4 regions of the Georgenia sp. X1117 genome follow, and region 4 is predicted to be linked to each of the others. Evidence: riboswitches for the same ligand, from Rfam matches in the RefSeq annotation. Region 4 holds a riboswitch; each other region holds the start of a gene.
What was found. A riboswitch is a leader RNA that binds a small molecule or an ion and turns the genes downstream of it on or off. The one in region 4 is predicted to bind thiamine pyrophosphate.
Positions count from the first base shown of each region.

Region 1: another riboswitch for thiamine pyrophosphate. It lies ahead of thiM (hydroxyethylthiazole kinase); the one in region 4 lies ahead of AC3D3D_RS10010 (thiamine ABC transporter substrate-binding protein).
Region 2: another riboswitch for thiamine pyrophosphate. It lies ahead of thiM (hydroxyethylthiazole kinase); the one in region 4 lies ahead of AC3D3D_RS10010 (thiamine ABC transporter substrate-binding protein).
Region 3: another riboswitch for thiamine pyrophosphate. It lies ahead of AC3D3D_RS06510 (YkoF family thiamine/hydroxymethylpyrimidine-binding protein); the one in region 4 lies ahead of AC3D3D_RS10010 (thiamine ABC transporter substrate-binding protein).

Region 1 covers NZ_CM173492.1:1,521,535-1,528,600, forward strand. Annotated here, with positions in the region: gene AC3D3D_RS06950 (hypothetical protein) at 1-3,029, opposite strand, end outside; tRNA gene AC3D3D_RS06955 (tRNA-Arg) at 3,286-3,358, opposite strand; TPP riboswitch at 3,831-3,927, shown strand; gene thiM (hydroxyethylthiazole kinase) at 3,919-4,746, shown strand; gene thiE (thiamine phosphate synthase) at 4,743-5,390, shown strand; gene thiD (bifunctional hydroxymethylpyrimidine kinase/phosphomethylpyrimidine kinase) at 5,387-6,232, shown strand; gene AC3D3D_RS06975 (TenA family protein) at 6,229-6,930, shown strand.
Region 2 covers NZ_JBYMUV010000002.1:7,411-14,476, forward strand. Annotated here, with positions in the region: gene kdpB (potassium-transporting ATPase subunit KdpB) at 1-1,320, opposite strand, end outside; gene kdpA (potassium-transporting ATPase subunit KdpA) at 1,323-2,993, opposite strand; gene AC3D3D_RS15130 (potassium-transporting ATPase subunit F) at 2,993-3,082, opposite strand; gene AC3D3D_RS15135 (hypothetical protein) at 3,079-3,237, opposite strand; TPP riboswitch at 3,886-3,982, shown strand; gene thiM (hydroxyethylthiazole kinase) at 3,974-4,801, shown strand; gene thiE (thiamine phosphate synthase) at 4,798-5,445, shown strand; gene thiD (bifunctional hydroxymethylpyrimidine kinase/phosphomethylpyrimidine kinase) at 5,442-6,287, shown strand; gene AC3D3D_RS15155 (TenA family protein) at 6,284-6,985, shown strand.
Region 3 covers NZ_CM173492.1:1,432,466-1,439,531, reverse strand. Annotated here, with positions in the region: gene AC3D3D_RS06530 (NtaA/DmoA family FMN-dependent monooxygenase) at 1-429, opposite strand, end outside; gene AC3D3D_RS06525 (energy-coupling factor transporter transmembrane component T family protein) at 434-1,279, opposite strand; gene AC3D3D_RS06520 (ABC transporter ATP-binding protein) at 1,276-3,006, opposite strand; gene AC3D3D_RS06515 (ECF transporter S component) at 3,003-3,602, opposite strand; gene AC3D3D_RS06510 (YkoF family thiamine/hydroxymethylpyrimidine-binding protein) at 3,599-4,303, opposite strand; TPP riboswitch at 4,351-4,458, opposite strand; gene AC3D3D_RS06505 (homocysteine S-methyltransferase family protein) at 4,555-5,604, opposite strand; gene AC3D3D_RS06500 (DNA-3-methyladenine glycosylase I) at 5,706-6,383, opposite strand; gene AC3D3D_RS06495 (aldehyde dehydrogenase family protein) at 6,479-7,066, shown strand, end outside.
Region 4 covers NZ_CM173492.1:2,172,545-2,179,610, forward strand. Annotated here, with positions in the region: gene AC3D3D_RS09980 (Na(+)/H(+) antiporter subunit C) at 1-474, shown strand, start outside; gene AC3D3D_RS09985 (Na+/H+ antiporter subunit D) at 471-2,072, shown strand; gene AC3D3D_RS09990 (Na+/H+ antiporter subunit E) at 2,069-2,839, shown strand; gene AC3D3D_RS09995 (MrpF/PhaF family protein) at 2,839-3,225, shown strand; gene mnhG (monovalent cation/H(+) antiporter subunit G) at 3,222-3,602, shown strand; gene AC3D3D_RS10005 (DUF4235 domain-containing protein) at 3,685-3,960, shown strand; TPP riboswitch at 3,989-4,094, shown strand; gene AC3D3D_RS10010 (thiamine ABC transporter substrate-binding protein) at 4,151-5,341, shown strand; gene AC3D3D_RS10015 (ABC transporter permease) at 5,338-7,066, shown strand, end outside.

The sequences.
Region 1 (7,066 bases), 650 kb from region 4:
ACGCCCTCGTAGCCGTGGGCGGCGAGCAGGCGCGCGGCTCCGGGCACCAGCGGCCCGCGTACGGAGGGCAGCCGCATGGCCGGGAGCACCTCGGCCAGCGCGGAGGCCGCACCGCCGGGGTGGCGCTGGGTGTCGGCGACCACCACGACCTGACGGGCCCGGCCCAGCACGGAGACGACCTGGGCGATGGGGAGGAGCTCGATGCCGTGCAGGACGGCGAGGTCGACCGTGGGGCCGGGCGGCAGGATCTGCGCGGCCAGGAGGGGCGCCGCGGCGCGGACCGGTCGGATCGTCGGCGCGACCTCGGGGTGCTCGGCCAGCGCCTTGCCCAGGGTGGCGCCCCGGTCGGCGGCCAGCTGCTCCCACAGGTGCGCGGCCTGCGTGCGGTGCGTCCGCACGGCGCGCCGCAGCCGGTCGGCGGCCGCCGAGCGCACGGCCGGGACGAGGGTGGCCCGCTGCTCGGCCTCGAGGCGCTCGAGGTCGGCCAGGTCGGCGGCCAGCGCGGCCGGCTCCCGGCCGGACAGGGCGGGCTCGTCGGCCAGCACCTGCTCGAGCACGGAGCTCCACCAGGCCAGGTCCAGCTCGGCCACGACGAGGTCGTCCGGAACGGTGCGCGCGGCGAGGTCGTCGAGGAGCTCGCCCAGTCCCTCGGCGCGCAGCTCGTCGACCAGGCGGGTGCGTTCGGGCAGGGTCCGCAGGGCGGTGGTGTCGGCCTCGAGGGCCTCGACCGTGCGGCGCAGCTCGTCCAGCGGGAGGTCGGCGAGCGCGCCGCGCCCCTGGGAACGGTCGAGCACCGCGTCGAGGGCGGCCACGTCCTCGGCGGTCTCCCGCTCGAGCTCGCGGATGTCGGCCAGCCCGTCGGGCAGCCGGGGCCAGCCGCCGCCGGTGGAGTGCCGGGTCCAGATCTCGCGCTGCTCCTGGACGCGCAGCAGCTCGGTGTGCAGGTCGGCCACCGAGCGGCCCGGCCGCACGAGGTCGCGAGCCTGCCGGACGAGGCGGCGCCGGGTGCCGCCCGGCATGACGGTCTCCTGCGCGCGCCGGTCCTGACGCGGCGCGGTGGCCGTGACCATGTCCGCGGCGGAGTGCTCGAAGATCTGAGGGAGGAAGACGTCCAGAGCATCGGCCACGCCGTCGAGCATCTCGAGCTGCTCGTGCCATTCACGCAGGGTGGTGGCGCGCTTGAGGCCGGTCTGCACGGCCGTGGAGCCGACGAGGTCGTCGACGGCCGGGAGCTCGACGCCGGTGAGCCGCTGGACGCGGGCGAGCGCGTCGGCGGCCTCCTGGTTGGTCGTCAGGCGGGCGCCGTACCAGGGGGTGCTCGATCGCCTGAGCGTGAAGGCACCCAGGGTCGCGGCGCGGGCGAGCCGGGCGGCCGCTCCGGTGCGGGCGCTCCCGCTGAGCGCGCGCAGGTCCTGCCCGGCAATGCGCGCACCGGTGCGGGGGCCGGGGTTCTGCGCGGTGAGGCGGGCCAGGGCCTGCAGCGCGTCGAAGACCGAGACCCCCCAGCCCTCGTGACGCCGATGCAGCGAGTCGAGCTGCTCGCGCACCTGCGAGCGGGCGGCGCGCAGCTCCTCGCGGGTGCGTCGCACGGCGGCCTCGTCGACGGCGACCGCCGGCGCCTCCATCCCCCGCCGCACCGAGCGGGAGGCCTCCTCGCGCCAGCCGCCGTCGGCGCGCAGGTCGAGCACGAGCTCGCCGAGGCCCAGCTCGTGGAGGTGGGCCACGGTGGACCGTCCGGTGCGCCGGTCGCCCGGCACGTACAGCACCGTGCGCCCGTCGGCCGCGGCGCGGGCGAGGGTGGCCGCGACGACCCCGACGTCGTCGGCGCCGGGCGGTGCGTCGACGACGAGGTGCCCGCCCTGCCCGACCAGGCGGACCGCCTGCTCGCCGGCGACCTCGACGTCGCCCACCGCGCGCTCCTCGTCGGGGTCGGGGTCGGTGTCCTCCTCGGGCGGGAGGGCACCCCCGAGGGCGGCGCGCGCCTGGTCGTGCCCGGCGAGCGCGGCCACGACGTCGGAGGAGGCCAGGTGCGGGACCATCGCGCGCAGGTCCTCCACGGCCACCTGGCCCGGGTGCAGGAAGGTGCCGACGACGACGCGGTCCTCGATCTCCAGGCCCGGCAGGTACCGGGCGGCCAGCTCGGCGACGCCGACCAGGGCCTCGCGCTGGCTGGAGGCCGGACCGAGCGGCGGGAGGTGGTCGACGGCCTCGCCGGGCAGGCCCGCCTCGGTCAGCGCGCGGGCGAGGACGGGGTTGAGCTCGACGGTGCGCTCGAGGGTGAGCTCGACCTCGCCGTCGGCGGAGACCGGCTGCAGGCGTACGCCGCGCAGGAAGACCGGGGTGCGGATGGTGCGCACGATCGGGGGCTCGACGCCGGCGTCGTCCGCCCGGCCGGCTGAGGTCGAGGACGGGTCGAGGTCGTCGTCGAGGACCGGCGGCGGGAGCGCGGACCAGGTGGCCACCCCGGTGGCGAGGTACGTCGGGGCCACGCCGAAGCGCTGGGCGAGGTCCTCGGCCCGCGAGCGCACCGCCCGGGCGTCCTGGTGCGCCGTGACCGCGGCCTGCCGCTCGCGCACGAGGTTGGACAGGCGGGTGGGACGGCCCGCGTAGAGCTGGGCGGTCCCGCCGGGGTGGGCGTGAGTGAGGTCGAGGACGGCCTCGCCGAGGTCGTCGTCCTCCCCCAGCCCCTCGGCGCCCAGCGCGGTGAGGTCGGCGATCCAGCGCTCGACGGCGCGGGCCACGGCCCCGGTGCGGGTCCCCGGCCGGGGACCGTGCGGGGCATCCTCGGGCCGGGCATCCTCGGGCCGGGCGGCGTCCCCGGCACCCGCGGGGGCACCCGCGGCGGTGGTCTGGTCGGCGTCGGGCGAGCCGGCATCGTCCCCGCCGGCGGCCGCCTCACCGGTGGCGTCCTCGGCCGCGTGGGCCGGCTGCCCGGTGGTGGCCGGGGCGTCGGTCGTCGGGGCGGACCTGGCGCGTCGCCGGTCGCTGTCCCGGCCGCGGCGGAAGGGCGGGATCGGCGGAGGCGTCATCCCACCAGGGTAGGCGCGCGACGGCCCGCGCGTCGGAGCGACGGCAGTGGTGTCGGGCGCTGGCCGGCGGCGGGGTGGCGGCGTCGCGGCCTCGGCGCCGCGGGCGACCCGCCCGGACAGACAAGAACGGAGCGTGACGCGCAGGGGGGGCAGGCGTCACGCTCCGTCTGACGACAATCATGCCCACCCGGACGGCTGAGCGCAAGCCCGCTCGCTCGCGGCCTGGGTCACAGGACCACGGGGGCGGGCGACGGGGTGCCCTCGGGCGGATTCGAACCGCCGACACCCGCTTTAGGAGAGCGGTGCTCTATCCCCTGAGCTACGAAGGCAGGAAGGCCGACCAAGGATAGCGCGCCACGGACGGGGGCCGCGTCCCACCTGGCGACCCCGCTGACCATGGGGGCACGGAAGTGTGGCAGGGTTCACGTCAGGTGCAACGTCGCACCGATTTCTCACCGGGGGCACCACATGCGGTCCACAGTCACCACCACAGCGACCACACTGGTGGTCGAGGCCGTGCTCGACGTACCGGCGCACGCGATCTGGCTCATCCTGTCGACGCCCGCGCTGCACGTGTGTCAGTTTTCGAAGTCCACTGCACGAGTGTCCGAAGTCGACTGCACATTTTAAGGTTGCGCAGCCGTTGTCTGGTGAGGCGCCATGGTGAGGGCTGCGGCGGCCAAGGAACGCCGTAGCGCAGCCGGGCACTGGTGACAGCACGCCCGGACGGTCCGAGGCGCGACCCTTTTGCGATCGCTGAAGCGAGGGCACGGTGCTGGGAACGGTGCGGATGTTAAGCTGGTGAATGACGCGGGGTGCCGTGCTGGTACGGCTGAGATCACACCCGTTGAACCTGATCTAGTTCGTACTAGCGAAGGGAACGTCGCCGATGTCGGCACCTTCTTCCGTCCCTACTGTCCCACTCGATGCTGCCGCTGTGGGCGAGGCCTTGGCTGCGATGCGCGGGCATGCCCCGCTGGTGCAGTGCCTGACCAACGTCGTCGTCGCTCAGTGGACAGCGAACGTCCTGCTCGCGGTCGGCGCCAGTCCGTCGATGGTGGACAACCCGGAGGAAGCCGGGCCGTTCGCCGCCGTCGCCGACGGGGTCCTGGTCAACCTCGGCACGCCCCAAGAGGCGACGGTGGCTGCGATGCACGGCGCGGTCAGTGCCGCCGCGGCGGCCGGCACCCCGTGGGTGCTCGACCCGGTCGGGGTGGGTGGGCTCGCCTGGCGCAGCCGGGTTGTCGTCGACCTGCTCGCCCACGCCTCCCCGGCACTCGTCCGTGGCAACCCCTCAGAGATTCTCGCTTTCGCCGGTGGGGGCAGCGGTGGGCGGGGTCCGGAGAGCGTCGACGCCGCCGAGGATGCCCTCGACGCCGGCCGGGCGCTGGCCCGGGAGCACGGCACCATCGTCGCGGTCTCCGGGGAGGTCGACCACCTCACCGACGGCACCCGGCTGGTGCGGGTGGCCAACGGCCATCGATGGTTGACCCAGGTCACTGGCGGTGGGTGCGCGCTGGGCGCACTCATGGCTGCCTTCGCCGCCACCACCGACGACCCGCTCCTGGCCGCCACGGCCGCGACCGCGACGTACACCGTGGCCGCCGAGGTCGCGGCCGAGCGTGCCGCCGGGCCGGGGAGCTTCGCCGTTGCGCTGCTGGACTCTCTCGCCACCCTCAACCCGCAGGAGCTGACCGAGAAGGTGGTGCTCCGGTGACCCGCCGACCGGTGAACCTCAGCCTCTACCTGGTCACCGACACCGGTTTGTGCGGCCCACGGGGGGTGCCCGCGACCGTGCAGGCTGCGGTCGCGGGCGGAGTCACCGTGGTGCAGTTGCGTGACCCGGGCGCCACCGACGCCCACTTCGTCGCCCTCGGCGTGGCGGTCCGCGAGGTGCTGGCGGGGACCGGGGTGCCGCTGATTATCGATGACCGGGTCCACCTCGTTCAGGACATCGGCGCCGACGGCGTCCACGTCGGTCAGCGCGACATGCCGCCTGCTCAGGCCCGGCAGTTGCTCGGGCCGGACGCCATGGTCGGGCTGTCGGTCAGCACGATCGAGCAGGTTCGCACAGCACGCGGGCTCGGTGACGGCGTCTTGGACTACCTCGGCGTTGGACCGGTGTGGCCGACGGCGACCAAGCCTGACCACGGCACTCCGATCGGCCCGGGCGGGGTGGCTGCGGTGGCCGCCGCGAGCCCGTGGCCGGTCGTCGCCATCGGCGGCATCACCACGAAACGCACCGGCATGCTGCGCCACAGCGGCGCCGCCGGCGTGGCGGTCGTCTCGACGGTGTGCGCCGCGGAGGAACCAGCCGTGGCGGCCGCGAGCCTGCGGGCCGCGTGGGACGGGCAACCGTGAACCCCCGCCCACCGATCGCGCTGACGATCGCCGGCTCCGATCCCTCCGGCGGGGCCGGTATTCAAGGCGACCTCAAGACCTTCTCCGCACTGGGTGCCTACGGCACCGCGGTGCTCACCTCACTGACCGCCCAGTCCACCCAGGGAGTCACCGGTGTCCACGTCGTCCCCGCGGACTTCGTCCGCGCCCAGCTGGGCACCCTCGTAGACGACGTGGCGGTTGACGCCGCCAAGATCGGGATGCTCGCCTCCGCGGCCACCATCGAGACCGTCCTCGCCTTCCTCGACAAGCGCTCCGACGCGGTGCCGGTTGTGGTCCTCGACCCCGTCATGGTGTCCACCGCCGGTTCCCGGCTGCTGGCCGAGGACGCCGTCGAGCCGATGCGCCAACTCCTGCCGTACGTCTCCCTCATCACGCCGAACGTCCCCGAGGCCGCCGTGCTGCTCGACGCCGACCCCGCCGAAGACCTCGACACCATGCGCGCCCAGGCCATCGCGCTCCGGGAGCTGGGCGCCGCGCGGGTGCTGGTCAAGGGGGGCCACCTCGGCGGCGACGCACACGCCACCGACCTGTGGCTCGACGACGCGGGCGAGCAGCTGCTGACCGGCCCGCGGGTAGCCACGGTCAACACCCACGGCACCGGGTGCGCCCTGTCCTCCGCGATCGCCGCACTCGCCCCGCGCACCGGGTCCCTGCTAGAGGCCACCCGCCAGGCCAAGACTTGGCTCACCGGCACCCTGCGGGCCGCCGACGCGCTCCACATCGGCCACGGACCCGGCCCCGTGCACCACTGCCACGACATCTGGAAAGACGAGAACGACTGGAAGGACAGCGACCGATGACCAGCCCACACACCTCCATGCCCGAGACGATTCGCGACCACGACGACACTGGCGTGTTCAGCACCGTGGCGTGGCATCGCACGGCCAGGGTCCGCGAGGCGATCGACGCGCTGCCCTTGTTGCACCAGCTGAGCGACGCGACCCTGGCGGAAGAGACGTTCCGGCACTACCTCGCCCAGGACGCGCTCTACCTGGCCGACTACGGCCGGGTCCTGGCCGCGGCCGCCGCTCAGGCCCAGGCGTCGGAGGAAATGGCATTCTGGGCGCAGGCCGCGCGGGAGGTGGTCGAGGTCGAGCGGCAGCTGCACGCCACCCACGTCACCGACCTCACCGCCGCCGAGCCCTCACCGACCACGGTTGCCTACACCTCCTACCTGCTGAGCCTCGCGACAGCGGGAAACTACCCGGTCCTCGCGGCCGGCATACTGCCGTGCTTCTGGGTCTACGACGACGTCGGCACCCGTTTGAAGGCCGCCGTCGGTGACCTGAGCACGCACCCGTACGGGGACTGGATCGCCACCTACGGCGATCCAGACTTCACCGCCGCCACCGACACCGCCCGGGACATCGTGGACCACCTCGCCGACCAGGCCAGCCCCGGCACACTGGCGCGCATGCACACCGCGTTCCACCGCGCCACCCAGTACGAGTGGATGTTCTGGGATGCCGCCCACCGGCAGGAGACCTGGCCCATCTGAGGTCATTGGTCGGTGCGCCCTTGGGCGCGCGCTCATCATGATCTTTCGAGAGCTGGTCGCCGCCCTGGAGACTCCTACCGTCCGGTGGTGTTGCTCGGACGGTGGGAGACCGGACCCGGGGTTGATCAAGGTAAAC
Region 2 (7,066 bases), on a different replicon from region 4:
GAGGATCGCAGAGCCCGCGCCCTTGCGGAGGCGGGTGCCGTCGGGCAGGTCCAGGCCCGACATGCGGGTCTGGGCGGTGAACGGCACGACCTCCCCCCGCGGCGCGGTGCCGACGTCGACGCCGCGCTCCCGTGCGAGCTCGAGGACTGAGCTGCCCTCGGGCGTGGGGTCGGCGAGGGAGGACAGCGCGGCCGCCTCCACGAGCTCGTGCATCCCGGCGTCGCCGACGCGGACGAAGTCCGTCGCCCGTCGGTTGCCGTAGGTGATGGTGCCGGTCTTGTCCAGCAGCAGGGTGGTCACGTCGCCCGCCGCCTCCACCGCGCGCCCGGACATCGCCAGCACGTTGCGCTGGACGAGCCGGTCCATCCCGGCGATCCCGATCGCGGACAGCAGGGCGCCGATGGTGGTGGGAATCAGGCAGACCAGCAGCGCCACGAGCACCGTGATCGAGGCCGGGCTCGCCGGGTAGGAGGCGATGGGGTTCAGTGTGATCGCGACCGCGAGGAACACGATGGACAGCGAGGCCAGCAGGATGTTTAGGGCGATCTCGTTGGGGGTGCGCTGCCGGGCGGCCCCCTCGACCAGCGAGATCATCCGGTCCACGAAGGTCTGGCCTGGCGTCGAGGTGATGCGCACGACGATCCGGTCGGACAGCACTCGGGTGCCGCCGGTGACGGCGGAGCGGTCGCCGCCGGACTCGCGCACGACGGGCGCGGATTCGCCGGTGATCGCGGACTCGTCGATGCTCGCGATGCCCTGGATGATGTCGCCGTCGCCGGGGACGAGATCGCCCGCGGTGACCACCACGATGTCGTGCCGGGCGAGGTCCGCCGAGGAGATCTCCTCGGTCGGCACGGTCTCCGCGCCGGGGTCGGCCGTAGCGTCGTACCCGTCGACGAGGCGCGCCAGGGTGCTGGTGCGGGTGCGGCGCAGGGTCGCGGCCTGGGCCTTGCCGCGCCCCTCGGCGACGGACTCGGCGAGGTTCGCGAAGAGCACGGTGATCCACAGCCAGCCGGCGATCGCCGCGGAGAACGTCGCCGGCACCGCAGTGCCGCCGGACGGGGCCGGGCCGTCGCCGATCAGCTCGACGACGGTCATCACGCTGGTCAATAGAGCACCGACCCACACGATCAGCATGACGGGGTTGCGCCACTGGGCGCGGGGGGTCATCCTGCGCAGCGCGCCTGGCAGGGCGGCGCGGAGCTGCGCGAGGGTGAGGGTGCGGCGCGGCGCAGGGGGCTGCGCCGGCGACGACGTGGGCGTCGGCGCGGAGGACGGGTCGGAGTGTTCGGAGTGGATGGTCTTGTCGATGGTCGGCATGGTCACTGCAGCCCTTCAGCGAGCGGTCCCAGGGTGAGGACGGGGAAGAAGACGAGTGCGGTCACGAGCAGCGCCGTGCCGACGGTGAGGCCCACGAACAGCGGGCGGTGGGTGGGCAGGGTGCCGGAGGTCGCCGGGATCCGGTCCTGCGCGGCGAACGAGCCGGCCAGGGCAAGGACCAGGGCGATCGGGAGAAACCTGCCCAGCAGCATCGCCACGCCGATCGCGGTGGTCAGCCACGGCGTGCTGGCGGTCAGCCCCGCGAAGGCGGAGCCGTTGTTGTTCGCGCCCGAGGCAAAGGCATAGAGCACCTCGGACAGGCCGTGCGAGCCGGTGTTGGTCAGCGAGACGTTCTCGATGCTGTGGCGCAGCGGAGGAACCGCGAAGCTGAGGGCGACACCGCCGAGCACCAGCAGCGGCATGACCAGGATGTAGAGGCTTGCGAGCTTCATCTCCCTGGGGCCGATCTTCTTCCCGAGGTACTCGGGGGTGCGACCGACGAGGAGGCCCGCCACGAACACGGCGATGATCGCGATGACGAGCATGCCGTACAGCCCGGCGCCCACGCCGCCGGGGGCGATCTCGCCCAGGAGCATGTTCACCATCGGGACCATTCCGCCCAGCGCCGTGTACGAGTCGTGCATCGAGTTCACGGAGCCGGTCGAGGTGAGGGTGGTGGTCGCCGCGTAGAGCACGGACTGGGGCAGGCCGAAGCGGGTCTCCTTACCCTCCATCGCGGCGCCGGCGAGTTCAGGGGCGGTGCCCTGCCCGGCGAACTCGAAGGCGGCCAGTACGGACACCGAGGCGAGGTACAGGGTCCCCATCGTCGCGGCGATCGCGTAGCCCTGACGGTGATCGCCGACCATCGTCCCGAAGGTCCGCGGAAGGGAGAAGGGGATCAGCAGGATAAGGAAGACCTGGAACAGGCTGGTCCAGCCGGTCGGGTTCTCGAAGGGGTGGGAGGCGTTGGCGTTGTAGAAGCCGCCGCCGTTGGTGCCGATCTCCTTGATCGCCTCCTGCGACGCGACCGGACCGCCCGGGAGTGTCTGGGTGCCGCCCGCGACGGTCGTGACGTCCACGTAGCCCTGGAAGTTCTGCACCACGCCGCCTGCGATCAGCACGACGGCGCTGAGGATCGATACCGGCAGCAACACCAGGAAGGTGCCACGCAGCAGATCGACCCAGAAGTTCCCGATCGTTCCCGTGCGGCGCCGGGCCAGGCCTCGCACCAGCGCGACCGCGACGGCGATGCCGGTGGCGGCCGAGACGAAGTTCTGGACCGCGAGACCGGCGAACTGGACCGTGTAGGAGAGGTCCTCGCCGGAGTACGCCTGCCAGTTGGTGTTCGTCACGAAGGAGATCGCGGTGTTGAACGCGACCCCCGAATCGATCGACTCATTGCCCAGGGAGTAGGGCAACAGCTCCTGGAGCCGCAGGAGACCGAACAGCGCGAGGACGCCCACCAGGGAGAACAGCAGCACGGACCGCAGGTAGGCGGGCCAGGACTGCTCGCGGGAGGAGTCGACGCCGAGGACGGCGAACACGCGCGTCTCCCAGCGCGAGGAGACTGGGGCGGTGAAGACCCAGGCCATGTAGTCGCCCATCGGGCGGTACACGACCGCGAGAGCGGCGACGAGTGTGAGGACGCTCGCGACGAGGTAGAGCCAGTCCATCAGAAACGCTCCGGTGCAAGCAGGGCGATGAACAGGTACACGATCGCGGCGAGACCGAGGAGGAGGGCGAGGATCTCGAGTACGATCACAGCTTCTCCACCGCCCGCGCGATGAGGGCGACGACCGCGAATAGGGCGATCACGCCGACCACGGAGAGGACGTCGAGCACAGCAGGACTCCGTTCTGAGTAGGGGCGGCCGCCGTCCGGCGGTCGCACGCCGAGGTGCGGCGCGATACCGAGCACACACCGTTCACGGCGGCGGGACAGGCGTCCTCACGGAATCCATACGGCTCTCGAGCCGATCCTCATGGACTGCTTACGCCAGTCGTCCCCCGGCTGGGGCTCAGGTCACCGACAGCACTCGGTGCGACACCACACTGGGCTCCCACACACCGGAATCTGCAAAACCGTCACCATTCGCTGTGGGGACGCTAGATAGGGCCTCCAACACAACTCGCAGCGTTCCACGCCACACACTGCCGACGGCCTACCTAGTCGCGTTGCGGAAACCTACAGCTTTACGAGACACACAGCCGAGCGGCGAAGGGATCGTCTCGAGCTGGGTCGATACCGAGCGGCGGTGTCTCGTGAAGTCGTCGCACCGTGTTGCGTCTCAGATCTTCCAGAGCAGCGAGTTTGTGAGGCATCATGTGGTGATGAGGCTTCTGGGGTATGTCAGGTTCCGAAGTCCACTGCACGATCGTCCGAAGTCGACTGCACATTCAAAGGTTGCGCAGCCGTTGTCTGGTGAGGCGCCATGGTGAGGGCTGCGGCGGCCAAGGAACGCGCGTCGGGCACTGGTGACAGCACGCCCGGACGGTCCGAGGCGCGACCCTTTTGCGGTCGCTGAAGCGAGGGCACGGTGCGGGGAACGGTGCGGATGTTAGGCTGGTGAATGACGCGGGGTGCCGTGCTGGTACGGCTGAGATCACACCCGTTGAACCTGATCTAGTTCGTACTAGCGAAGGGAACGTCGCCGATGTCGGCACCTTCTTCCGTCCCTACTGTCCCACTCGATGCTGCCGCTGTGGGCGAGGCCTTGGCCGCGATGCGCGGGCATGCCCCGCTGGTGCAGTGCCTGACCAACGTCGTCGTCGCTCAGTGGACAGCGAACGTCCTGCTCGCGGTCGGCGCCAGTCCGTCGATGGTGGATAACCCGGAGGAAGCCGGGCCGTTCGCCGCCGTCGCCGACGGGGTCCTGGTCAACCTCGGCACGCCCCAAGAGGCGACGGTGGCTGCGATGCACGGCGCGGTCAGTGCCGCCGCGGCGGCCGGCACCCCGTGGGTGCTCGACCCGGTCGGGGTGGGTGGGCTCGCCTGGCGCACCCGGGTTGCCGTCGACCTGCTCGCCCACGCCTCCCCGGCACTCGTCCGTGGCAACCCCTCAGAGATTCTCGCTTTGGCCGGTGGGGGCAGCGGTGGGCGGGGCCCGGAGAGCGTCGACGCCGCCGAGGACGCCCTCGACGCCGGCCGGGCGCTGGCCCGGGAGCACGGCACCATCGTCGCGGTCTCCGGGGAGGTCGACCACCTCACCGACGGCACCCGGCTGGTGCGGGTGGACAACGGCCATCGATGGTTGACCCAGGTCACTGGCGGTGGGTGCGCGCTGGGCGCGCTCATGGCTGCCTTCGCCGCCACCACCGACGACCCGCTCCTGGCCGCCACGGCCGCGACCGCGACATACACCGTGGCCGCCGAGGTCGCGGCCGAGCGTGCCGCCGGGCCGGGGAGCTTCGCCGTCGCGCTGCTCGACTCTCTCGCCACCCTCAACCCGCAGAAGTTGACCGAGAAGGTGGTGCTCCGGTGACCCGCCGACCGGTGAACCTCAGCCTCTACCTGGTCACCGACACCGGTTTGTGCGGCCCACGGGGCGTGCCCGCGACCGTGCAGGCTGCGGTCACGGGCGGGGTCAGCGTGGTGCAGTTGCGTGACCCGGGCGCCACCGACGCCGACTTCGTCGCCCTCGGCGTGGCGGTCCGCGAGGTGCTGGCGGGGACCGGGGTGCCGCTGATTATCGATGACCGGGTCCACCTCGTTCAGGACATCGGCGCCGACGGCGTCCACGTCGGTCAGCGCGACATGCCGCCTGCTCAGGCCCGGCAGTTGCTCGGGCCGGACGCCATGGTCGGGCTGTCGGTCAGCACGATCGAGCAGGTTCGCACAGCACGCGGGCTCGGTGACGGCGTCTTGGACTACCTCGGCGTTGGACCGGTGTGGCCGACGGCGACCAAGCCTGACCACGGCACTCCGATCGGCCCGGGCGGGGTGGCTGCGGTGGCCGCCGCGAGCCCGTGGCCGGTCGTCGCCATCGGCGGCATCACCACGAAACGCACCGGCATGCTGCGCCACAGCGGCGCCGCCGGCGTGGTGGTCGTCTCGACGGTGTGCGCCGCGGAGGAACCAGCCGTGGCGGCCGCGAGCCTGCGGGCCGCGTGGGACGGGCAACCGTGAACCCCCGCCCACCGATCGCGCTGACGATCGCCGGCTCCGATCCCTCCGGCGGGGCCGGTATTCAAGGCGACCTCAAGACCTTCTCCGCACTGGGTGCCTACGGCACCGCGGTGCTCACCTCACTGACCGCCCAGTCCACCCAGGGAGTCACCGGTGTCCACGTCGTCCCCGCGGACTTCGTCCGCGCCCAGCTGGACACCCTCGTAGACGACGTGGCGGTTGACGCCGCCAAGATCGGGATGCTCGCCTCCGCGGCCACCATCGAGACCGTCCTCGCCTTCCTCGACAAGCGCTCCGACGCGGTGCCGGTTGTGGTCCTCGACCCCGTCATGGTGTCCACCGCCGGTTCCCGGCTGCTGGCCGAGGACGCCGTCGAGCCGATGCGCCAACTCCTGCCGTACGTCTCCCTCATCACGCCGAACGTCCCCGAGGCCGCCGTGCTGCTCGACGCCGACCCCGCCGAAGACCTCGACACCATGCGCGCCCAGGCCATCGCGCTCCGGGAGCTGGGCGCCGCGCGGGTGCTGGTCAAGGGGGGCCACCTCGGCGGCGACGCACACGCCACCGACCTGTGGCTCGACGACGCGGGCGAGCAGCTGCTGACCGGCCCGCGGGTAGCCACGGTCAACACCCACGGCACCGGGTGCGCCCTGTCCTCCGCGATCGCCGCACTCGCCCCGCGCACCGGGTCCCTGCTAGAGGCCACCCGCCAGGCCAAGACTTGGCTCACCGGCACCCTGCGGGCCGCCGACGCGCTCCACATCGGCCACGGACCCGGCCCCGTGCACCACTGCCACGACATCTGGAAAGACGAGAACGACTGGAAGGACAGCGACCGATGACCAGCCCACACACCTCCATGCCCGAGACGATTCGCGACCACGACGACACTGGCGTGTTCAGCACCGTGGCGTGGCATCGCACGGCCAGGGTCCGCGAGGCGATCGACGCGCTGCCCTTGTTGCACCAGCTGAGCGACGCGACCCTGGCGGAAGAGACGTTCCGGCACTACCTCGCCCAGGACGCGCTCTACCTGGCCGACTACGGCCGGGTCCTGGCCGCGGCCGCCGCTCAGGCCCAGGCGTCGGAGGAAATGGCATTCTGGGCGCAGGCCGCGCGGGAGGTGGTCGAGGTCGAGCGGCAGCTGCACGCCACCCACGTCACCGACCTCACCGCCGCCGAGCCCTCACCGACCACGGTTGCCTACACCTCCTACCTGCTGAGCCTCGCGACAGCCGGAAACTACCCGGTCCTCGCGGCCGGCATCCTGCCGTGCTTCTGGGTCTACGACGACGTCGGCACCCGTTTGAAGGCCGCCGTCGGTGACCTGAGCACGCACCCGTACGGGGACTGGATCGCCACCTACGGCGATCCAGACTTCACCGCCGCCACCGACACCGCCCGGGACATCGTGGACCACCTCGCCGACCAGGCCAGCCCCGGCACACTGGCGCGCATGCACACCGCGTTCCACCGCGCCACCCAGTACGAGTGGATGTTCTGGGACGCCGCCCACCGGCAGGAGACCTGGCCCATCTGAGGTCATTGGTCGGTGCGCCCTTGGGCGCGCGCTCATCATGATCTTTCGAGAGCTGGTCGCCGCCCTGGAGACTCCTACCGT
Region 3 (7,066 bases), 740 kb from region 4:
CATCCCCATGTTCCTCGCCTCGGCGTCGGTCGTGGAGGTGACGACGTTCCACGCCGTCCGGCCGCCGGAGAGGTGATCGAGGCTGAGCATGGTGCGGGCGATCGCGTACGGCGGCAGGAAGGTCGTCGACATCGTGGCGCCCACGCCCAGGTGGGTGGTCGCGCTCGCGGCGACGCCGGCCAGCGTCACCGGGTCGAGGTGGATGGTGCCCTTCCCACCGGTGCGCAGGGCCGTGGCGACGCTGCCCCTGCCGTCCTCGGGGACGGCAAGGGCGTCGGGGAAGAACATCATGTCGAACCGGCCGCGCTCGAGGGTGCGGGCCAGGTCGGCGTAGAAGCCCGCCGTCAGCCAGTCGGTGCGGGTCAGCGGATGCCGCCATGCCTGCGCGTACTGGCTGGTGGGGGCGTCGACGAGGGCGACCAGGTGCATGGACCTATCCGAAGAGCGCACCCGGCCCCCTCAGGGTCCCGGCCAGGTGGCCGGCCACGAGCACGGCGGCCAGCACGACGACGACGCCGGCCAGCAGCGCCCAGTCCGCCGGCCGCACGGGCGTGGGCCGCCAGGTGGTGCGTGGCGACAGTCCCAGGCCGCGCGACTCCAGCGCCTGCGCCATCCGTTCGCCCTTGCGCACCGTGACGACCAGCAGCGCGAACACCACGCCCGCCATGTGCCGCGGCCCGCGCGGGGGCCGGGCTCGGCGGGCCGGGCTGACCGATGCGCGCGGGCGCGGTGACGCGGCCCGTCGCGGAGTCGCGCGGACGGCGTGGGCGTGCCGGATGGTGCTCCACTCCCGCGGCATCTCCTGGAGCATCCGGTAGCCGGCGAGCACCGCGTACGTGGGACGCGCGCCGAGCCGGGCGTTGTGGTGCAGGCTCGTCATCAGCGCGACGCCGTCCGTGGACAGCAGGAAACCGATGACGCACACGCCGATGACCAGGCAGCGGATGCCGAGGGCGCCCCCGACGCTGAGCCCCTCGACCGTCACGCGGAGCACGCCCCACTGCCACAGCACCTCCCCGGGTCGGGTGAGGGCGTTGACGACGAGGACGCCGAGCCCGAACGCGAGGAACGGGACGTGCCCGAGCAGGAGCGTGCGGGCGGTCGCACGGGTGCCCACGGCGACCGCGACGAGCGCCGCCACGTAGAGCACCGCCGGCGTGACCGGGTCGAGCACGAACACGACGGCGACCGAGACGACCGTGAGCGCCGCCAGCTTCACCGTGGGGTTGCGCCGCGTCAGCGGGGCGTGGGCGAGCGGCTCGCGCGCGAGGACGCTCATGCGGCGACCACCTCGTCGAGCCGTCGGAGCACCGGCCCGAGCTCCTCCGGCGCGACGTGGTCGAGCAGCCAGGCGACGAGCTCGGGCAGCCGGAGACCGCCGCGGGCCAGCGGCCCCGGGGAGCGCAGCACCTCGTGGGTCGGTCCGTCGGCGACGACCCGGCCACCGGCGAGCAGCACGACCCGGTCGGCGAGCGCCGCGACCGTGCGCAGGTCGTGGCTGGTGACCACGACCGCGCGGCCGGCGGCGGCCTCGTCGCGCAGCGCCCGGACGGTGGCGATCGTGTCCCCACGGTCGAGCCCGAGGGTGGGCTCGTCGGCCAGCAGCGTGGCCGGCTCGTGGACGAGCATCGCCGCCAGGCTCAGGCGCCGCTTCTCCCCGCCGGAGAGCCGGAACGGGTTCTGGTCGGCCAGGTGGTCCAGCCGGTGCCGCTCGAGCCGGTCGGCCACCGCGGCCGCGCTGTCCGGTCCGGTCCGGCCGTACCCGACCTCGTCGGCGACCGTGTGCGCGAGGAACTGGTGCTCGGCGTTCTGGAAGACGAGCCCGGCGGGCTCGCCGACGAGATCACCCGCCAGGGGGTCGAGCAGCCCGGCGAGCGTGAGCAGCAGGGTCGACTTGCCGACGCCGTTGGGGCCGAGCACCGCGACCACCTCGCCGCCGCGGAGCGCGAGGTCCACGCCCGCCAGCACCGGGTCGGGCGCTCCGCCGCGCAGCGGTGGCCGCCCGACGTCGAGGCCGCGCGCGGCGAGCACGACCGGGCCGGGCACAGCGGGTGACGGCGGCCGACCCACCTGGCCGTCGCCGGACGGGGCGAGCCCGGCCAGGAGGCGGGTGTTGCGAGGTTCGGCCAGTCCGCCCGGCGCGCCGGTGCCGGCGAGCAGCTCGGCCTCCAGCGGCAGCCAGCAGCCCGCCGCGACGAGGTCGGCCGCGTGCTCGTGGAGCACCTCGATGGTAGGCCCGACCGCGAGCACCCGTCCGTCGCGGCCGAGGGCGACCGCCCGCTCCGGGAGCCCGGCCAGGCCCGCGGGGCCGGCCCACTCGTCGAGCCGGTGCTCGACCAGCAGGACTGCCGGGTCGTGGCGGGCACGCGCCCGGTCGAGCGAGCCGCGCACCGCGGCGATCCCGGCCGGGTCGAGCATCGACGTCGGCTCGTCCAGCAGCAGCACGTCCGGGTCGGTGACGAGCGCGGCGGCCAGCGCCACGCGCTGCGACTCGCCCCCCGACAGGTCCGCGCTCGAGCGGTCGCGCAGGTGCGCGGCGCCGACGGCGTCCAGCGCCGCGTCGATCCGGCCGTCGATCTCATCCGGGTCGGTGCCGTGGTTCTCCAGCGGCAGCGCGAGTTCCTGGGCCACCCCGGGCAGGCACACCGCCGCAGAGGGGTCCTGCGCGACGACGCCGACGTACCGGGAACGGTCGACGACCGGGGAGTCGACGTCGGTGGCGCCCCGGACCGAGACCTCGCCCGTGACCTGCGCCGACACGGTGTGCGGCACGACGCCGGAGACCGCGTGCAGGAGCGTCGACTTCCCCGACCCCGAGGGTCCCAGGACCACCGCCTGCTCACCGGCGTCGAGGGACACGGACACACCGGACACCACCGGCTCGGACCTGCCCCGGAAGCGCACGGCGAGGTCGGCCACGCGCAGGGCCGCGACGGCGGTGGCCGCGCCGTCGGGGGACGGGGTGACCCCGACCGCGGGGGAGCCCGCCGGGCGGGCGCTCGTCACGAGGTCCCCGCCCGGCCGATGGCGAAGTTGTCGGTGACGCCGGTGCGCGCGAGGGCGTCGACGACGACCTTGGCGAGCAGGCCGCCCAGCACGATGCCGGACAGCGCCTGGATGACGAGCCGCAGGGCGAAGATGTCCTGGCCGTACCAGCCCGAGCGGAACGCCGAGTAGAAGAACACGAGCGTCGCGCCGAGCAGGCCGGCCAGGGCGAAGATCTCCCAGCCGTACCGCTTATACCGGGTGAGGAAGAACGGCAGCTCGCAGCCCACGCCCTGCAGCACGGCGGCGATGACGAGGAGCGGGCCGACCGGGGAGCCGAGGAACGCGAACTCGATGACGGCGGCGATGACCTCGGCCAGCACGCCGGCGCCGGGGCGCCGCACGATCGCCACCGCGATCGGCGCGACGATGAGCCAGCCGCCGAACAGCACGTGCTCGGACAGGTCGCCGGCCGGGCCCATGAGCAGGCGCAGCCCGCTCCAGGCCTGGACGAGCGCCCAGTAGACGAACCCGAAGACGGCGCCGAGGACCACCACGAGCACGAGGTCCTTCAGCGCCCACGGCCCCGGCCCGGTCCGGGCCTCGCGGGGGCTCATGCCCGCCCGCCCAGGCTGGGCGAGCCCACCGAGACGGTGAGGTGAGCGACGACGTGCGGCACGGCGGTGCCGACCTCGGCCCAGGCGTCGGACGCGGTGGTCAGGACGTCGGCGAGGTCCCCCTCGAGCAGGGTGGCGTAGTGCGCCGGCGAGGCGGCGGTGCCGCGGCGTCGCGCGCCCTCGATCGCCCCCATGATGTGGTCCATGTGCTCGCCGCCGCCCGAGGACCCGTCGAGGAGGGGGTAGAGGGACCACTGGGCCTGAGCGTCGATGCCGGTCCGCGCGAGGTCGACGGGGACCGGGCGGGGAGCCCGGGCCCCCGTCGGGAGGTCGCAGGTCACCTCGCCGGGGCAGCCGCGCGAGAGCAGGATGTGGGCGACGACGTGCCCGCCCCCGGAGCCCCGCGAGGCCGCGGCGACGAGGCCGGTCGCGTAGGCCACCAGGCGCTGCTCGGCGGGCTGCTCGCGGGCCCCGACCCAGGTGCTCACCGTGTCGGTCTCGGTGACAAGGCCGGCGGTGAGCCCCTGCTCCTCGACGTCGGCCAGGGCGCCGCCGATGACCTCGGCGAAGTCGTCGGTGTGCGGGTGGACGCTGAGCCGCATCCCGATGCCGAGCTCGGCGGGGGTGGGAGCGGGGGCGCCACGACCGGACGCGTCCGGGGCGGTCGGGTGGTCGCGCGGTTCGGTCTGCTGGGTGTGCACGGTGCCGTCCTCGGCCCGCGGGTGTCGTCGAGTCCCGCCGGCGCGGTGTGCCGACAGGCTCCCTGCTCCCTACGCCGGTACGAACCGGATCAGGTCAGCGGGTCTGCGGTCTCTCCGCACTCTCAGCGCCGGCAGGCGCTCCCCGGGGGTTGTGCCGACCGTAACCGGTGGGGCGACCGGCTGTCGACCGGTGTCCAGGACGGGCCGGGCCACCCCCGTCCGTCCTGGCCGTCCCGGCCCGCCGCCGCGGGTCAGGCGCGCGAGCCGAGCGCCGCGATGTGCTCGGGCAGCCGGTCGTGGCTGCCGTACATGAAGTGGTTCTCCATGCGCTCGGAGAAGCGGCTCGCCTCGGTGGTCCGGCCGACCGCCTCGGCGACCTGGCGGACGTGGATCGGGGCCGCGCCGCAGCACACGCCGAGGTAGTGCACGCCCAGGTCGTACGCCTCGCGGGCGAAGGCGCCGATCTCGTACCGGTTGGTGTACAGCGGGTCCAGGCCGGTGGGGAAGGCGCGGCCGTGGGGGACCGGGGTGGCGGCGTCGACGTCGGAGAGGTTGAAGAACGTCGGCTCCGCGGCGGTGGTGCGGTAGGGGATCGGCAGCGCGCCGACGTGGCAGGACACCGCGGCGCGGATCTCCCGCAGCCACGGCAGCATGGTGGCCGGCCCGCGGAAACAGTTGAGCCCGACGACGTCGGCCCCGCCCTGCTCGAGACGCTGCGCGGTCTCGACGATCCCCACGCCGTCGGCCATCTCCTCCAGCGCCATCGGCGCGAGGGTGAGGACCACGGGCAGGCCCGAGGCGCGGGCGACCTCGAGGGCGGTCAGCGCCTCCCCGGCGTAGTAGAAGGTCTCCCCGACGATGAGGTCGGCGCCCTCCTCGACGGCCCAGCCGACCATCTCCTCGAACATCGCCCGCACCTCGCCCTGGCGGGCCGGGTCGGCGGGGTCCCAGATGTTGGAGTTGGAGATGTTGCCGGCCATGAGGTTGCCGGGCACGCCGTCGGCGACCTCCCGGGCGATCCGCAGCGCGGAGCGATTGAGCGGCTCGAGCAGGTCCTCCTTGCCGATGACCCGCATCTTCTCGCGGTGCCCGTTGTAGGTGAAGGCCTCGACGACGTCGGAGCCGGCGCGCTGGAAGTCGCGGTGCAGGGCGCGCAGGGCGTCCGGGTGCTCGAGGGCGACCTCGGGGACGAACTCGCCGGCGGTGAGGTAGCCGCGGCGCTCGAGCTCGAAAAGGAAGCCCTCGGCGCAGATCACCGGTCCGGCGTCGAGACGGTCGGTCAGGGTGGGCTGCTCGCTCATGTGCTGTTCCTCGGGGTCGGGGCGATGACCGCCGCAGTGAACCGCAGCCGCCCGCGTGCGCGCGCGTGCCCACCCCGGGTGCCCACCAGGTGGGACGGCCCTCAGCTCTCCCAGACCCCCGAGGAGCCACGCCGGTGGCTGCCCACGAGGTGAGTGTCCACGATCCCGACGGCCTCCATGAGGGCGAACATCGTCGTCGGGCCGACGTGGCGGAAGCCGGCCGCCTTGAGCGCCCGGGCCAGGGCGGCGGACTCCGGCGAGGTGGAGGGGACCTCGGCGGGAGTGCGCGGCGCCGGGGTCGCCTCCGGCCGGTGCGACCACACGAGCTCGGCCAGCCCGCCGCGGCCGCGCAGCTCGACGGTCGCGCGGGCGTTGTCGATCGTCGACTCGATCTTGCGCCGGTTCCGCACGATGGCGGCGTCGGCGAGCAGCCGTTCGACGTCGCCGTCGTCGAACGCGGCGACCGCGTCCACGTCGAACCCCGCGAACGCCGAGCGGAACGCCTCGCGCTTGCACAGGATCGTCACCCACGAGAGCCCCGACTGGAAGACCTCGAGGCTGAGCCGCTCGAACAGCCCGCGCTCGTCGCGCACCGGCATGCCCCACTCGGTGTCGTAGTACTCGCGCAGCAGCGGGTCGGTCGCCGCCCACGCCGGCCGCGCCAGCCCGTCCTCACCGACGACGACGCCGGGGATGTCCTGCGCCCCGCCCGCGTCGGGGGTAGGGCTCGGGCTCGTGTCCGGGCCCGTCCGTGGTTGCGCTGCGCTGGTGCTCGCCATGACCACATCCTCGCGCGGCACCGGCGCGGCCGCCGCCCTTCTCCACACTCCCCGGCCGCGCGCCGTCCGTCCACAGCCCCCGGTAGCGTCGATGCATGGCCGAGCAGCGACCCGCCGTCCCCGAGACCAGCGGCGCGGAGGTGGCCGACGCCGTCGCCCGCGTGCGCGCGACCTTCGAACGCGGACAGACCCTGCCGCGGGTGGGCCGGCGCGAGCACCTCGCCGACCTGCGCCGCATGCTCCTTGAGGGCGCCGACCAGCTCGTCGCCGCCCTCGAGGCCGACCTCGGGCGGCACGCCACCGAGTCCTGGCTCGTCGAGATCGGGTTCACCATCGGCGAGCTCGACCACGTCGTGCGCCACCTGCGGCGGTGGACCGCCCCGCGGCGGGTGGGGGTCCCGCTCGCGCTGGCCCCCGCCTCGGCGGCCGTCGTGCGTGAGCCGCTCGGCGTCGTCGGGGTGATCGCGCCGTGGAACTACCCGGTCCAGCTGCTGCTCGCCCCGCTGGTGGGGGCGCTCGCGGCCGGAAATGCGGTGGTGCTCAAGCCCAGCGAGGTGGCGCCGGCGACCTCGCTGGCGCTCGCCGACCTGGTCGGGAGGTATCTCGACCCCGACGTCGTGCAGGTCGTCCAGGGCGGGCCGGCCACGAGCGAGGCGCTGCTCGACCAGCGCCTCGACCACCTC
Region 4 (7,066 bases):
ACCGCCATCGTCATCAGCCTCGGCATCACCGCCTTCCTCCTGGCGCTGGCCTACCGCTCCTGGCAGCTCAACGGCCACGACGAGGTGCAGGACGACCTCGAGGACCGGCGCATCGCGCGCCGCGCCGCCCGCGACGAGCTCGACGCGCGCTCGACGGACGACTCCGGATCCACCCTCGAGCAGGAGGCCGCCACGACCTTCGACGAGACCGACACCGAGCACGGCTCGGGCCGGGCGAGCCACGCACCGCCGCCGCCGGGGTCGGCCGAGACCCGCGTCGGCGTGCGCGGCGTGCCCCGGGCGGCCGTGGGCGCCGAGCAGGTCGACCGGCCGGCGCGGACGGACGCGCGCGACGGGCGCGCAGGCGGCGATCGCGCGGACGACCGGGGCTCGCGCGACGGGCGCGGCGACGACCGGCGCTCGGGCGGCGACCGGCGCCGCGCCGGTGAGCACGACGGGGAGGCACGCTCATGAGCTGGCTCCTCGCCGTCCCGGTCATGCTGCCCATCCTCGGTGCGGGCGGCTCGCTCGTGCTCGCCCGCTTCCGTCGCGCGCAGGGCATCATCTCGGTGTCCGTGCTCAGCATCGTCCTGGCCGTGGCCATCGTGCTGCTGGTGGCCGTCGACTCCGGCCCGGTCGTGCTCAACATCGGCGGCTGGTCGGCGCCGGTGGGCATCGTCCTGGTTGCCGACCGGCTCTCCGCGCTCATGCTCGTGGTCTCGGTGGCGGTCACCCTGGCCGTCCTCGTGTACGCGTTGGCGCAGAATCTCGCCGACGGCGACGAGGGCGCGCCGGTGACGATCTTCCACCCGACCTTCCTCGTCCTGTCGGCCGGCGTGTCGAACGCCTTCCTCGCCGGGGACCTGTTCAACCTCTACGTCGGCTTCGAGATGCTGCTGGTGGCGAGCTTCGTGCTCATCACCCTGGGCGGCACGCGCGACCGGATCCGTTCGGGCACGGTCTACGTCATCGTCTCCCTGGTCTCCTCGCTGGTGTTCCTCGCCGGCATCGCCTTCGTCTACGCGGCCGCGGGCACGGTCAACATGGCCCAGCTCGCGCAGCGCCTGCCCGAGCTCGACCCCGGGGTGACCATCGTCCTCGAGGCGGTGCTGCTGGTCGCCTTCGGCATCAAGGCCGCCCTGTTCCCTCTGTCCGCCTGGCTGCCCGACTCCTACCCGACGGCGCCGGCGCCGGTGACCGCGGTCTTCGCGGGCCTGCTCACCAAGGTCGGCGTCTACGCGATCATCCGCTCCCAGATCACCCTCTTCGGCGACGACCGGCTCAGCCCCGTCCTCATGTGGGTGGCCCTGGCGGCGATGCTCATCGGCATCTTCGGCGCCGTCGCGCAGGCCGACCTCAAGCGACTGCTGTCCTTCACGCTCATCAGCCACATCGGCTACATGATCTGGGGCGTCGGCACGGCCACGACGGCGGGGCTGTCGGCCGCGATCTTCTACGTCGCCCACCACATCACCGTCCAGACCGGCCTGTTCCTCGTGGCCGGGCTCATCGAGCGGCGCGGCGGGACCACGTCGCTGGTCCGGCTCGGCTCGCTGGCCCGGCTCGCCCCCCTGCTGGCGGTGCTCTACCTCGTCCCGGCGCTCAACCTGGCCGGCATCCCGCCGTTCACCGGCTTCCTGGGGAAGGTCGGCCTCATGCAGGCCGCCGCCGAGGACGGCTCGTGGATGTCCTGGATGCTCGTCGCGGGTGGCCTGGTGACCTCGCTGCTCACCCTCTACGCCGTGGTCAAGGCGTGGAACATGGCCTTCTGGCAGGAGGCGCCCGAGGAGCTCCAGGGCACCCCCTCGCCGCGGACGATGACCGTCTCGGCGGGCGCCGTCGTCGCCCTGTCGCTGGCCATCTCGGTGGCGGCCGGCCCGATCGTGCGCTACGCGGACACCGCCGCACGCGACCTCATGCTGCGCACCCCCTACATCGCGGCCGTCCTGCCGGGCGGCGAGCGGGGCGACGGCATCTCCGACGAGGTCGCCGAGCAGGGCGAGGAGTCCGGCGACCTGCCCGTGGAGACCCCGAGCGAGGAGCCGTCGCTCGGAGAGGAGGGTGTCCCGTGACCGACCGCCACACCCCGGGCCGGGCCGGGGTGGAGACCGCCGCCGACCCGCGCACCAGCTCCGCGCGCCCGTCGGGCAGCCACCGGCCCGGCGCCCGCGCCGCCTGGGGCCGGCGCCGCCGCACGGCCGCCGCCCGACGGCGCCTGGCCCCGACGTCGTGGAAGCTCGTCATCGGGCTCACCGTGGTGTGGGTGCTGCTGTGGGGCGACCTCTCGCTGGGCAACCTCGTGGCCGGCTTCGCGCTGGCGCTGTTCGTCACGATCCTCATGCCGATGCCGCGGGCCACCGGACGCACCACCGTGCGGCCGCTGGCGGTCGTCGTGCTCGCCGCGGTGTTCGTCAAGGAGGTGCTCGTCGCCTCCTGGGACATCGTCACGCTGGTCGTGCGGGGGCGGGCGCCGCGCGGCGCCGTCATCCGCGTCCAGATGCGCTCGCACTCCGACCTCATCCTCACCGCCACCGGCGGCATGTGCTCGCTCGTGCCCGGCTCGCTGGTGGTCGAGGCCATGCGCAACTCCGGGATGCTCTACATGCACATCCTCGACGTCGACGTCGCCGGCGGTCTCGAGCAGGCGCACGCCGACGTGCTCGCCCAGGAGGAGCGCCTGCTGCGTGCCTTCGCCACCGACGACCAGCTGGTCGACGCCGGCTTCCGCCCCGGCTGGTCGCGCCGCGCCGGACGCCTGCCGGCCCCCTCGGTCGAGGGCGCCGCAGCCTCCGCGCCGGCCGAGGACCCGGCCGGGACGAGCACGGGAGGTGAGGCCTGATGGAGATCGTCGTCTACGTGTGCCTGGGCATCGTCGTGCTCGCGATCTTCGTCGCGCTGGCGCGGATGGAGCGCGGTCCCTCGACCCTCGACCGCGCGGTGGCCACCGACGTCGTCACCGCGTCCGTCGTGGCGCTCATCGCGCTGCTCATCGCCTGGACCGGGAGCGCGGCCTACGTGCCGATCCTCGTGGTGCTCACGCTGGTCGGCTTCCTCACCACGGTGACGATCGCGCGGTTCACCTCGGTGGAGCGGTCCGACGAGGCGCGCATCCTCACCAAGGAGGAGCTCGAGCAGGTGCTCGAGCGCGAGCGGGAGATGGACGACGACGACGCGCCGGTGCACGGTCCGGAGTCGCCGCGCGTGACGGGGGAGGAGCAGTCATGAGCTGGACGGCGGTGGCCTCGGTGCTCGGCGGTGTCTTCCTCGTGGCGGGTTCCCTGCTCGTCCTGGTCGCGGCGGTCGCGCTGGTCCGGTTCCCGGACCTGTTCGCGCGCATGCACGCTGCGGCCAAGCCCCAGGTGCTCGGCCTGTCCCTGCTGATGATCGGCGTGGCTCTCGAGGTGCGCGACTCCCGGATCGGGTGGACCCTGGTCCTCGTCGTCGCGTTCCAGTTCCTCACCGCACCGATCAGCGCGCACATGGCCGGGCGCGGCGGCTACCGCACCGGTCGCGTGGACCGGTCGGCGCTCGTGGCCGACGAGCTGGCGGAGGACATCGAGGCCGCCGGAGGGGACCACGCGTACAAGCAGACTGGGGCATGATCGTCCCAGCGGGAGCGCACGGCCGACCGTGCGGGACACCGACAACCCCCGGGACGCCCGTCCCGGACCACGGAGGGCAGAGATGGACATCGGCTGGAAGATCGTCAGCACCGGCGCCGGCGCGGTCGCGGGCATCGCCGCGAACAAGATCCTGCAGAAGGGCTGGGTCGCGGTGACCGGGCACGAGCCGCCGGAGGCCATCGACGGCGACGACTCGGTCTCGCTGGTCGAGATCGTCATCTTCTCCGCCGTCTCGGGCGCCGTCATCGGGCTCATCCGTCAGCTCGCCACGCGCCAGGCCGCGAAGTGGTACAAGCCCGCGGAGCTCGAGCTGGCCAAACTCACCGACGACGACTGAGGCCCCGCCTCGCCGGGGTAGCATGGCCGGCGAACGACAGGGGAGCGCCCACGTGGCGCTGAGAGTGCGGCACGCCGCAGACCCTCGAACCTGATCCGGTTAGCACCGGCGGAGGTAGTCGGGACTTCTCTCCGTCGTCGCGGCACCCGCCGCGACGACGAACCCTGCGCACCCACACGGGAGGCAGGCCATGCACAGCAGCATCACCGGTACGACCAGCAGCACCCGCACGACGACGATCACCGCCCGCGTCCGCCCGGCGCGGCTCCTCGGCGCCACCGCCCTGGCGCTGACCCTCGCCGGCTGCTCCCTCGGCGGCGGGGACAGCTCCGACGACCCGGCACCGGGGAGTGGCAGCGACGAGGCGGGCACGGAGAGCGGCAGCGGCGAGGCCGCGGGCGGCGGCTCCGGCAACGGGGGTTCCGGCAGCGGCGGCGAGGTCGCCCTGGTCACCCACGACTCCTTCAACATCCCCGAGGAGCTCGTCGCGCAGTTCGAGCAGGACACGGGCTACACGCTCGTCGTCACCGCGCCGGGCGACGCCGGCAGCGTCGTCAACGAGCTCCTGCTCTCCGCGGGCAGCCCGAGCGCCGACGTCGTCTACGGCATCGACAACGCCTACGCCACGCGCGCGATCGACGGCGGGGTGCTCGAGCCCTACATCTCGCCCGCGCTGCCGGACTCCGCGCAGGACCTCCTGCTCGAGGGCAGCGACGAGCTGACCCCGATCGACTTCGGCGACGTCTGCCTCAACGTCGACACCGCCTGGTTCGCCGAGGACGGCCGCCCCGCGCCGACGGACCTCGAGGACCTCGCCGACCCCGCCTACGCCGACCTCACCGTCGTCACCGACCCCAACACCTCCTCCCCGGGCATGGCCCTCCTGCTCGCGACCGTGGCCGAGTACGGCGAGGACGGGTTCGCCGGGTACTGGCAGCGCCTGGCGGACAACGGGGTGCGCGTCGTCGACTCCTGGTCGGACGCCTACTACGTGGACTTCACCGTGGTCGGCGGCGACCGACCCGTCGCCCTGTCCTACTCCTCCTCGCCGGCCGCCACCCTCACCGAGGACGGCTCCGCCTCGACCACCGCGGCGGTGATGGACACGTGCGTGCGGCAGGTGGAGTACGCGGGCGTGGTCGCGGGGGCGGCGAACCCCGAGGGGGCGCGCGCCGTCGTCGACTGGCTGCTCTCGGAGGAGGTCCAGGCCGCGCTGCCCGGGTCGATGTACATGTACCCCGTCGACGACGCCGCCGCGCTGCCCGAGGAGTGGGCCGAGTTCGCGCCGCCCGCCGAGGAGCCGCTCGGTGTCCCGGCCGCCGAGATCGAGGCGGGCCGGGAGGAGTGGCTGCGCGCCTGGGACGAGGCCGTCGCCGGGTGAGCCCGGCTCGGCGGGCCGCGCGCGCCCTCGCCGTCGGGGTGCCGGTCCTCTTCCTCGCGGCCTTCTTCCTCGCCCCGGTGGCGGTGCTCGTGGTGCACGGGCTGCTGCCCGGCGAGCGGATCCCCGGCATCCCCGCGGGCGACCCGTTCCTCGAGATCCTCGCGCGACCGTCGACGATCGAGGCGCTGGTGCGCACCGTGGTCCAGGCGCTCGCGGCCACGGCGTGCGCCGTGGTGCTGGGCGTGCCCGGTGCCTACGTGCTCTACCGGCGCACCTTCCCGGGGCGCCGCCTCGTGCGCGCGGTGGTGGCGGTGCCCTTCGTGCTGCCCACGGTGGTGGTGGGGGTGGCCTTCCGGGCGGTCCTCGCGCCCGCGGGGCTGCTCGGGCCGCTGGGCCTGGACCGCACGCCGTGGGCGCTGCTCGCCGCGCTGGTGTTCTTCAACTACTCGGTGGTCGTGCGCGTGGTGGGGCCGGCCTGGGCGGCGCTCGACCCGCGCACCGAGCAGGCCGCGCGCACCCTGGGTGCCTCGCCGTGGCGGACGCTGCGCACCGTCACCCTGCCGGCGCTGGCCCCCGCGATCGCCTCGGCGGCCGCCCTCGTGGCCCTGTTCTGCGCGACCTCCTACGGCATCGTGCGGAGCCTGGCGCCGCTCGGCTGGTCGACGGTGGAGACCGAGATCTGGCGGCAGGCCTCGCGCAACCTCGACCTGCGGGCCGCCGCCGTGCTCTCCCTCGTGCAGATCCTCGTGGTGGTCGCGGCGATGGTGCTGGCCGGGCGGCTGCGCTCGGCGCCGGCGCGGCTGCGGCCCCGCCCGCCCACGCCGCTGAGCCTGCGCGAGACGCGGACCCTGCCCGCGGTGCTCGTCACCGCCGCGGTGGTGCTCGGGCTGCTCGTGACGCCGATGCTCGGGCTGGTCGAACGGTCGCTGCGGGCGGCGGACGGGTCATGGACGCTCGACCACTTCCGGGCCCTGGCCACCGACGTCGGCGGGGCCCTGCCGCGCTCCGTGCTCGAGGCCACCGAGCTCTCGCTGCGGTCGGCGGTCGACGCCACCGTCGTCTCGCTCGTGGTCGGGCTGCTGGCCGCCCTCGTCGTCGCGGGGCGCCCGGGCGCGGAGCCGGTGACGAGTGGTGGTCGGGGAGGCGCCGCACGCCGTGCCCGAGGTGGTGTCGCCCGCCGCCCGTGGGGCGCCGCGACCGGCCGACCGCGGGGAGGCGCCCGCCGCTCGCGGGGCGGTGCCACCGGCTCGGTGCTCGACACCCTGGTCATGCTGCCGATCGGGGTCTCGGCGGTGACGGTCGGCTTCGGCTTCGTGCTGATGTCCGGGTGGCTGCCGTTCGACCTGCGCGGCTCGGCGCTGGCGGTCCCGGTCGTGCAGGCGGTGGTGGCCGTGCCCCTGGTGGTGCGCACGGTGGTGCCGGTGCTGCGGTCCGTCGCCGCCGGTGAGCGGGAGGCGGCCGCCACCCTCGGGGCGACGCCGTGGCGGGTGCTCGTGACGATCGACGGCCCGCACCTGCTGCGGGCCGGCGGCGTCGCCACGGGCTTCGCCTTCGCGGTGTCGATGGGCGAGTTCGGTGCGACGAGCTTCCTCGCGCGGTCGACGGACCCGACCCTGCCGGTCGCCGTCGTGCGGCTGCTCGGGCGACCGGGCGCGGAGACCCACGGGGCGGCGATGGCCGCGGCGGTGCTGCTCGCCGCGACGACGGCGACGATCATGGCGCTCG